Linked DNA regions of Methylibium petroleiphilum PM1. The protein of the gene in region 1 interacts with the protein of each later gene in a pairwise test. Links are inferred from orthologs where the notes say so. Each region holds a gene or a part of one and is shown on either strand. Other genes may lie near its edges.

Region 1 (3,160 bases):
AGCGTGGCGAGATCAAGCCGGGCGACACCTTGATCGAGGCCACCTCGGGCAACACCGGCATCGCGCTGGCGATGGCGGCGGCGATCCGAGGCTACCGCATGCTGCTGATCATGCCGGAGGACCTGTCGATCGAGCGGGCGCAGTCGATGCGTGCCTTCGGCGCGGAACTGGTGCTGACGCCCAAGGCCGGCGGCATGGAGTACGCGCGCGACCTGGCGGAGCGCCTGCAACGCGAGGGCAAGGGCCGCGTGCTCGACCAGTTCGCCAATGCCGACAACCCGCGCATCCATGTCGAGACCACCGGCCCCGAGATCTGGGACGACACCGAAGGGCAGATCACGCACTTCGTCAGCGCGATGGGGACCACCGGCACGATCACCGGCGTGTCGACCTACCTGAAGTCGAGGAACCCCGGCGTGCGCATCATCGGCGCGCAGCCCAGCGAAGGCTCGCGGATCCCCGGCATCCGCAAGTGGCCTGAGGCCTATCTGCCAAAGATCTACGAGCCCAGCCGTGTCGACGAGACCATCAACGTCAGCCAGTCCGATGCCGAGGACATGGCGCGCCGGCTGGCGCGCGAGGAGGGTCTGTTCGCTGGCATCTCGGCCGCCGGGGCGCTGTGGGCGGCGTTGGAGGTGGCCAGGACGGTCGAGAACGCGACCATCGTGTTCATCGTCTGCGACCGTGGCGACCGCTACCTGTCGACCGGGGTCTTCCCGGCCTGAGCCGCCGATGTCGCATGCGTTCCGCTTCTGCCCGAGCTGTGCCGCCGCGCTCGAATGGATCGTCGCGGCCGAGGATGGCGGCGACAAGTCCCGGCTACGCTGTCCCCAGTGCGCCTGGACGCACTGGAACAACCCGACGCCGGTGCTGGCCGCGGTGCTGGAATGCGAGGACCGCGACGGACGCCTGCTGCTGGCGCGCAACGCGGCCTGGGCGGGCAGGAACTTCGGCCTGATCACCGGCTTCATGGAGGCCGGCGAGACCCCTCAGGAGGGCATCGCGCGCGAGGTGCTGGAAGAGACCGCGCTGCGGGCGAGCCAGATCGCGCTGATCGGTGTCTATGATTTCCAGCGCATGAACCAGCTCATCGTGGCCTACCACGTGAAGGCGCGCGGCGAGATCGTGCTGTCGCCGGAGCTGGTGGAGTACCGACTGTTCGAGCCGGCGGAGGTGAAGTGCTGGACCGCCGGCACCGGGTTCGCGCTGGCCGACTGGCAGCGCACCCGCGGCATCGAGCCGCAGTGGATCGAATGGGGCCGGGCGTCGGCCTAGAATCGTTGCAACAGGGGATATCGATGGAAGTGAACAAGGAACTCGACACCCGCGGTCTGAACTGCCCGCTGCCGATCCTGAAGGCGAAGAAGGCACTGGCCGACATGAGCAGCGGCCAGACGCTGAAGGTGGTCGCCACCGACCCCGGCTCGGTGCGCGATTTCCAGGCCTTTGCCCGCCAGACCGGCAACGAGCTGGTCGACCAGCAGACCGAGGGCCAGGAGTTCATCCACTGGTTGCGGAGGCGCTGAGCTGAGCCAGCCCGCGCAAGAAAGCCGCCCTCGGGCGGCTTTTTCATGGGGTGCGGCCGCGCTCCGGGTCAGAGCGCCAGCGTCTTCAGGTACTCGCGCACGCTGGCGCCGATCTGCGGGTGGGCCATGCCGAGCTCGATGTTGGCCTGCAGGAAGCCTTCCTTGCTGCCGCAGTCGTAGCGCTTGCCCTCGTAGGTGTAGGCGAACACCTTCTGGCGGCGCAACAGGCCGGCAATGCCGTCGGTCAGCTGGATCTCACCCCCCACGCCGCGCGGCTGGTTGCGGATCTCGGTGAAGACGTCGGGCATCAGGATGTAGCGCCCGGCCACGCCCAGCCGCGACGGGGCGTCGGCCGGAGCCGGCTTCTCGACGATGCGCGAAACATCCATCATGCGGTCGTTGACCGGCGTGCCCGCCACGATGCCGTAGCGGCGGGTCTGGTCCTCCGGTACTTCCTGGACCGCGAGGATCGAGGCGCGCCATTCGTCGAACTGCTCGACCATCTGGGTCAGGATGGGCTTGTCGCCGACCATCAGGTCATCGGCAAGCAGCACGGCGAACGGCTCGTTGCGCACCAGCCGCTCGGCGCACAGCACCGCGTGACCCAGGCCCAGCATCTTGGACTGGCGCACGTAGACGCACTCCATGTCGTCGGGCTTGACTTGGCGCACCAGCTCCAGCAGTTCGGCCTTGCCGGCGGCCTCGAGTTCCACCTCGAGTTCGTAGGCCATGTCGAAGTGGTCCTCGATCGGGCGCTTGCTGCGTCCGGTCACAAAAATCATCTCGCGGATGCCGGCGGCGTACGCTTCCTCGACGGCATACTGGATCAAGGGCTTGTCAACGACCGGCAGCATTTCCTTGGGCTGTGCCTTGGTGGCCGGCAGAAAGCGGGTGCCGAGACCCGCCACGGGGAAGATCGCCTTGTTGATGAGCATGTACTTACAATCATGAGAGAAGTTCGATTCATTCTGTCATGCAGCTTCCGTCACGCGCTCCCCTGCTCAAGTGGGCTTGTGAACTTATGTCACGGCCAAGCTTGAGTCATCATCGGCCGCCATGGATCTGCTGATTGTCGAACCGATAGAAAGCGAAGTGCTGAGCTGGTTGCAGGCTCGCCACCGGGTGCGCTATGCACCCGAACTGGCGCGTGACGCACGAGCCTTCCGTCAGACCCTGTTCAATGTGCGGGCCGCGGTGCTGCCGCCGCAGTTGCGGATCGACTCCGAGGCGCTGTCGTTCGCCCCGCTGCTGCGGGCCGTGGCGCGCATCGAGCCGGGACTGGAGAACATCGACGTCGATGCCTGCTCGCGTGCAGGCGTGGAACTGGTGCGCGGCGCCGCCGCCACGGCCCCAGCCGAGGCCGAGTTCATGATTGGCGCGCTGATCACCCTGCTGCGCCCGGGCGCCGGTGGCGGCCGGGTCACGACCGGCCGTGAACTGGCCTCGGTGACGGTCGGCCTGGTCGGGTTGGCGCCGGCGGCGCGCTCGCTGTCGGCCATGCTCAGCGGCTTCGGCACGCGGCTGGTCGGCTACGACCCGACGTTGCATGCGAGCGACATCCTCTGGGGCCGCTGGCGCATCGAGGCCATGGGCCTGCGCGAGTTGCTCGAGACCGCCGACGCCGTCTGCGTGCA
Region 2 (3,311 bases), 1.2 Mb from region 1 along the record:
CCGCAGGCCCAGCGCAAGCTCCGGCGGCTGATGGAATTCGGCCGCACGGCGGGCAGTGAAGTTGTACCTGACCCCTATTATGGTGGCGCAGCCGGGTTCGACCACGTGCTGGACTTGGTCGAGGCGGCCTGCGACGGGCTGGTCGAGCACCTGGCTCGAACTCCGGGTCGCAAGTAGGGGAACTTACGGGGACGTGTCCGACCAAATAAGTCGGCTTCACCTATAATTGAGCTATTCAGTCGGGATTAAGTCCCGATGGCTCGCAGTGAAGCGACCCCCGGATACCCGGTCCGCCAGCCACGCGCCTCAAGGAGTTCAGTATGCGTCTCACCACCAAAGGCCGCTTTGCCGTCACCGCCATGATCGACTTGGCCCTGCGCGAGCACAGCGGCCCGGTTGCGCTTGCCGCGATCAGTTCGCGCCAGCAGATCTCGCTGTCCTACCTGGAACAGCTGTTCGGCAAGCTGCGCCGTCATGAGCTGGTCGAGTCGACCCGTGGCCCGGGCGGCGGCTATTCGCTGGGTCGCAAGGCCGAGGAGATCACGGTCGCCGACATCATCGTCGCGGTCGACGAGCCGATCGACGCCACAGGTTGCGGCGGCAAGGAAAACTGCATGGGCGAGGATTCGGGCCGCTGCATGACGCACGACCTGTGGGCCAGCCTGAACACCAAGATGATCGAGTTCCTGGACTCGATCTCGCTGCGCAAGCTGGTCGACGACCAGCTCGCCAAGGGTGTGTCGATCGAGGAGGCGCCGGTCAAGCGGGCGATCTCGTCGCAGCCGGTCGTCAAGCCGATCAAGATCACTGCGCCGAACTCCGTGTTCGCGCTCGGCAGCTCCTTCAGCAAGTAATCAACCGCCTTCCGCTCCCGCCAGCCACGCCCTGATGCCAGGGAGCCGCCCGCCATGGACATGACCCCGCACTTTCCGATCTACATGGACTACGGCGCCACGACGCCGGTCGACCCCCGCGTCGTCGACGCGATGATTCCCTGGCTGCGTGAACACTTCGGCAATCCAGCCTCGCGCAGCCACGCATGGGGATGGGAGGCCGAAGAGGCGGTCGAGAAGGCACGCGGCGAGGTGGCGGCACTGATCGGTGCGGACCCGCGCGAGATCGTCTGGACCTCCGGCGCGACCGAGTCCAACAACCTCGCGCTCAAGGGCGCGGCGCAGTTCTACAAGACGCGCGGCAAGCACCTGATCACGGTCCGGACCGAGCACAAGGCGGTGCTCGACACCATGCGCGAACTCGAGCGCCAGGGTTTCGAGGTGAGCTACCTGGAGGTTCAGGAAGACGGTCTGATCGACCTCGACCTGCTCAAGACCACGATCCGGCCTGACACGATCCTCGTCTCGGTGATGTTCGTCAACAACGAGATCGGCGTCATCCAGGACATCCCGGCGATCGGTGCACTGTGCCGCGAGCGCGGCATCGTGTTCCATGTCGATGCGGCCCAGGCGACCGGCAAGGTCGCGATCGATCTGGCCACGCTGCCGGTCGACCTGATGAGCTTGGCCTCGCACAAGACCTACGGTCCCAAGGGCATCGGTGCGCTGTACGTGCGCCGCAAGCCGCGCGTGCGGCTGGAAGCGCAGATGCATGGCGGCGGCCACGAGCGTGGCATGCGCTCCGGCACGCTGCCCACGCATCAGATCGTCGGCATGGGCGAGGCCTTCCGCATCGCGCGCGAGGAGATGGGCACCGAGAGCGAGCGCATTCGCATGCTCCAGAAGCGCCTGATCGACGGCCTGGCCGACATCGAGCAGACCTTCCTGAACGGCCACGCCGAGCGGCGCGTGCCGCACAACGTGAACATGAGCTTCAACTTCGTCGAGGGCGAGTCGCTGATCATGGGCATCAAGGGTCTCGCGGTGTCGTCGGGTTCGGCCTGCACCTCGGCCAGCCTGGAGCCGAGCTACGTGCTGCGCGCGCTGGGCCGCAGCGACGAACTGGCGCACTCCAGCCTGCGCATGACCATCGGCCGCTTCACGACCGAGGAAGAGATCGATTACGCCATCGGCACCATCCGCCACAACGTGGCCAAACTGCGCGAACTGTCGCCGCTTTGGGAGATGTACCAGGACGGCGTCGATATCAGCACCATCCAGTGGGCGGCGCACTGAGCCTCGCCCCGGCACCCCGTTCGACCGAGTTTCAGGAGCAGCAGCATGGCCTATAGCGAAAAAGTCGTTGAGCACTACGAGAATCCCCGCAACGTCGGTTCCTTCGAGAAGGGCGACGACACGGTCGGCACTGGCATGGTTGGGGCTCCGGCCTGCGGCGATGTGATGAAGCTGCAGATCAAGGTCAACCCGGCGACCGGGCTGATCGAGGACGCCAAGTTCAAGACCTATGGCTGCGGTTCGGCGATCGCGTCGAGCTCGCTGGTCACCGAATGGGTCAAGGGCAAGTCGCTCGACGAAGCGCTGACGATCAAGAACACCCAGATCGCCGAGGAGCTGGCGCTCCCGCCGGTGAAGATCCACTGTTCGATCCTGGCCGAGGACGCGATCAAGGCGGCCGTGAGCGACTACAAGGCCAAGCATGGCAACGCGCAGCCTGCCGCCGCGACCGCAACGCACTGACCACGATGGCCGTCACCCTGACTCCTGCTGCGGCACGCCACGTGACGCGCTACCTGGGCAAGCGCGGCAAAGGCGTCGGTGTGCGTCTGGGTGTCAAGACCACCGGCTGCTCCGGCCTGGCCTACAAGCTCGAGTACGCTGATGAGGCGGCACCCGAGGACGTGATCTTCGAGGACCAGGGCGTGAAGGTGCTGGTCGACCCGAAGAGCCTGCCGTACATCGAAGGCACGCAGCTCGACTTCGTGCGCGAAGGTCTGAACGAGGGCTTCAAGTTCAACAACCCGAACGAACGCGACCGCTGTGGTTGCGGTGAATCGTTCCGGATCTGAAACCGACTATGCATAAAAGGGCGCGGCACGGCCGCGCCCTTTTTTTGATCCCCCGACGACGATGAAGCTCGACAGCGACGATTTCGAACTCTTCGGCCTGCCGAGGCGCTGTGCCCAGGATCGTGTGCAGATCGATGCACGCTGGAAGGCGCTGCAAGCCGAGGTGCACCCTGATCGGTTTGCGACCGAGGGCGCGGCGGCGCAGCGCGTCGCGATGCAGTGGGCCGTGCGCGTGAACGAGGCCTATGCACGGCTGAAGGATCCGCTGAAGCGCGCGGCCTACCTGTGCGAGTTGCAGGGCGCGAAGGTCGATGCCGAGAACAACACGGCGATGCCAGCGAGCTTCCTGATCCACCAGATGGCCTGGCGCGAGGCGCTCGACGACGCGCGC

Evidence for each region.
Region 2: the proteins of MPE_RS05690 (region 1) and MPE_RS11415 interact in binary tests that used the Escherichia coli proteins (3 or more experiments, as listed by UniProt). The link is inferred for Methylibium petroleiphilum PM1 from one-to-one orthologs.

Annotation. Positions count from the first base shown.
Region 1 is NC_008825.1:1,209,380-1,212,539, forward strand. The notes cover bases 68-2,912. They hold MPE_RS05690 (sulfurtransferase TusA family protein), read left to right. Parts: upstream 68-1,298; coding sequence 1,299-1,526; downstream 1,527-2,912. Other genes in these bases: cysM (cysteine synthase CysM), read left to right, coding at 68-725; MPE_RS05685 (NUDIX domain-containing protein), read left to right, coding at 733-1,275; galU (UTP--glucose-1-phosphate uridylyltransferase GalU), read right to left, coding at 1,595-2,461; MPE_RS05700 (NAD(P)-dependent oxidoreductase), read left to right, coding at 2,583-2,912. Also shown: more of cysM, read left to right, coding at 1-67; more of MPE_RS05700, read left to right, coding at 2,913-3,160. UniProt on the Escherichia coli protein: Sulfur carrier protein involved in sulfur trafficking in the cell. Part of a sulfur-relay system required for 2-thiolation during synthesis of 2-thiouridine of the modified wobble base 5-methylaminomethyl-2-thiouridine (mnm(5)s(2)U) in tRNA.
Region 2 is NC_008825.1:2,419,679-2,422,989, reverse strand. The notes cover bases 23-3,018. They hold MPE_RS11415 (IscS subfamily cysteine desulfurase), read left to right. Parts: upstream 23-908; coding sequence 909-2,129; downstream 2,130-3,018. Other genes in these bases: hscB (Fe-S protein assembly co-chaperone HscB), read left to right, coding at 2,982-3,018; iscA (iron-sulfur cluster assembly protein IscA), read left to right, coding at 2,597-2,920; iscU (Fe-S cluster assembly scaffold IscU), read left to right, coding at 2,175-2,591; iscR (Fe-S cluster assembly transcriptional regulator IscR), read left to right, coding at 321-854; MPE_RS11425 (low molecular weight protein-tyrosine-phosphatase), read left to right, coding at 23-177. Outside these bases: more of MPE_RS11425, read left to right, coding at 1-22; more of hscB, read left to right, coding at 3,019-3,311. UniProt on the Escherichia coli protein: Master enzyme that delivers sulfur to a number of partners involved in Fe-S cluster assembly, tRNA modification or cofactor biosynthesis. Catalyzes the removal of elemental sulfur from cysteine to produce alanine.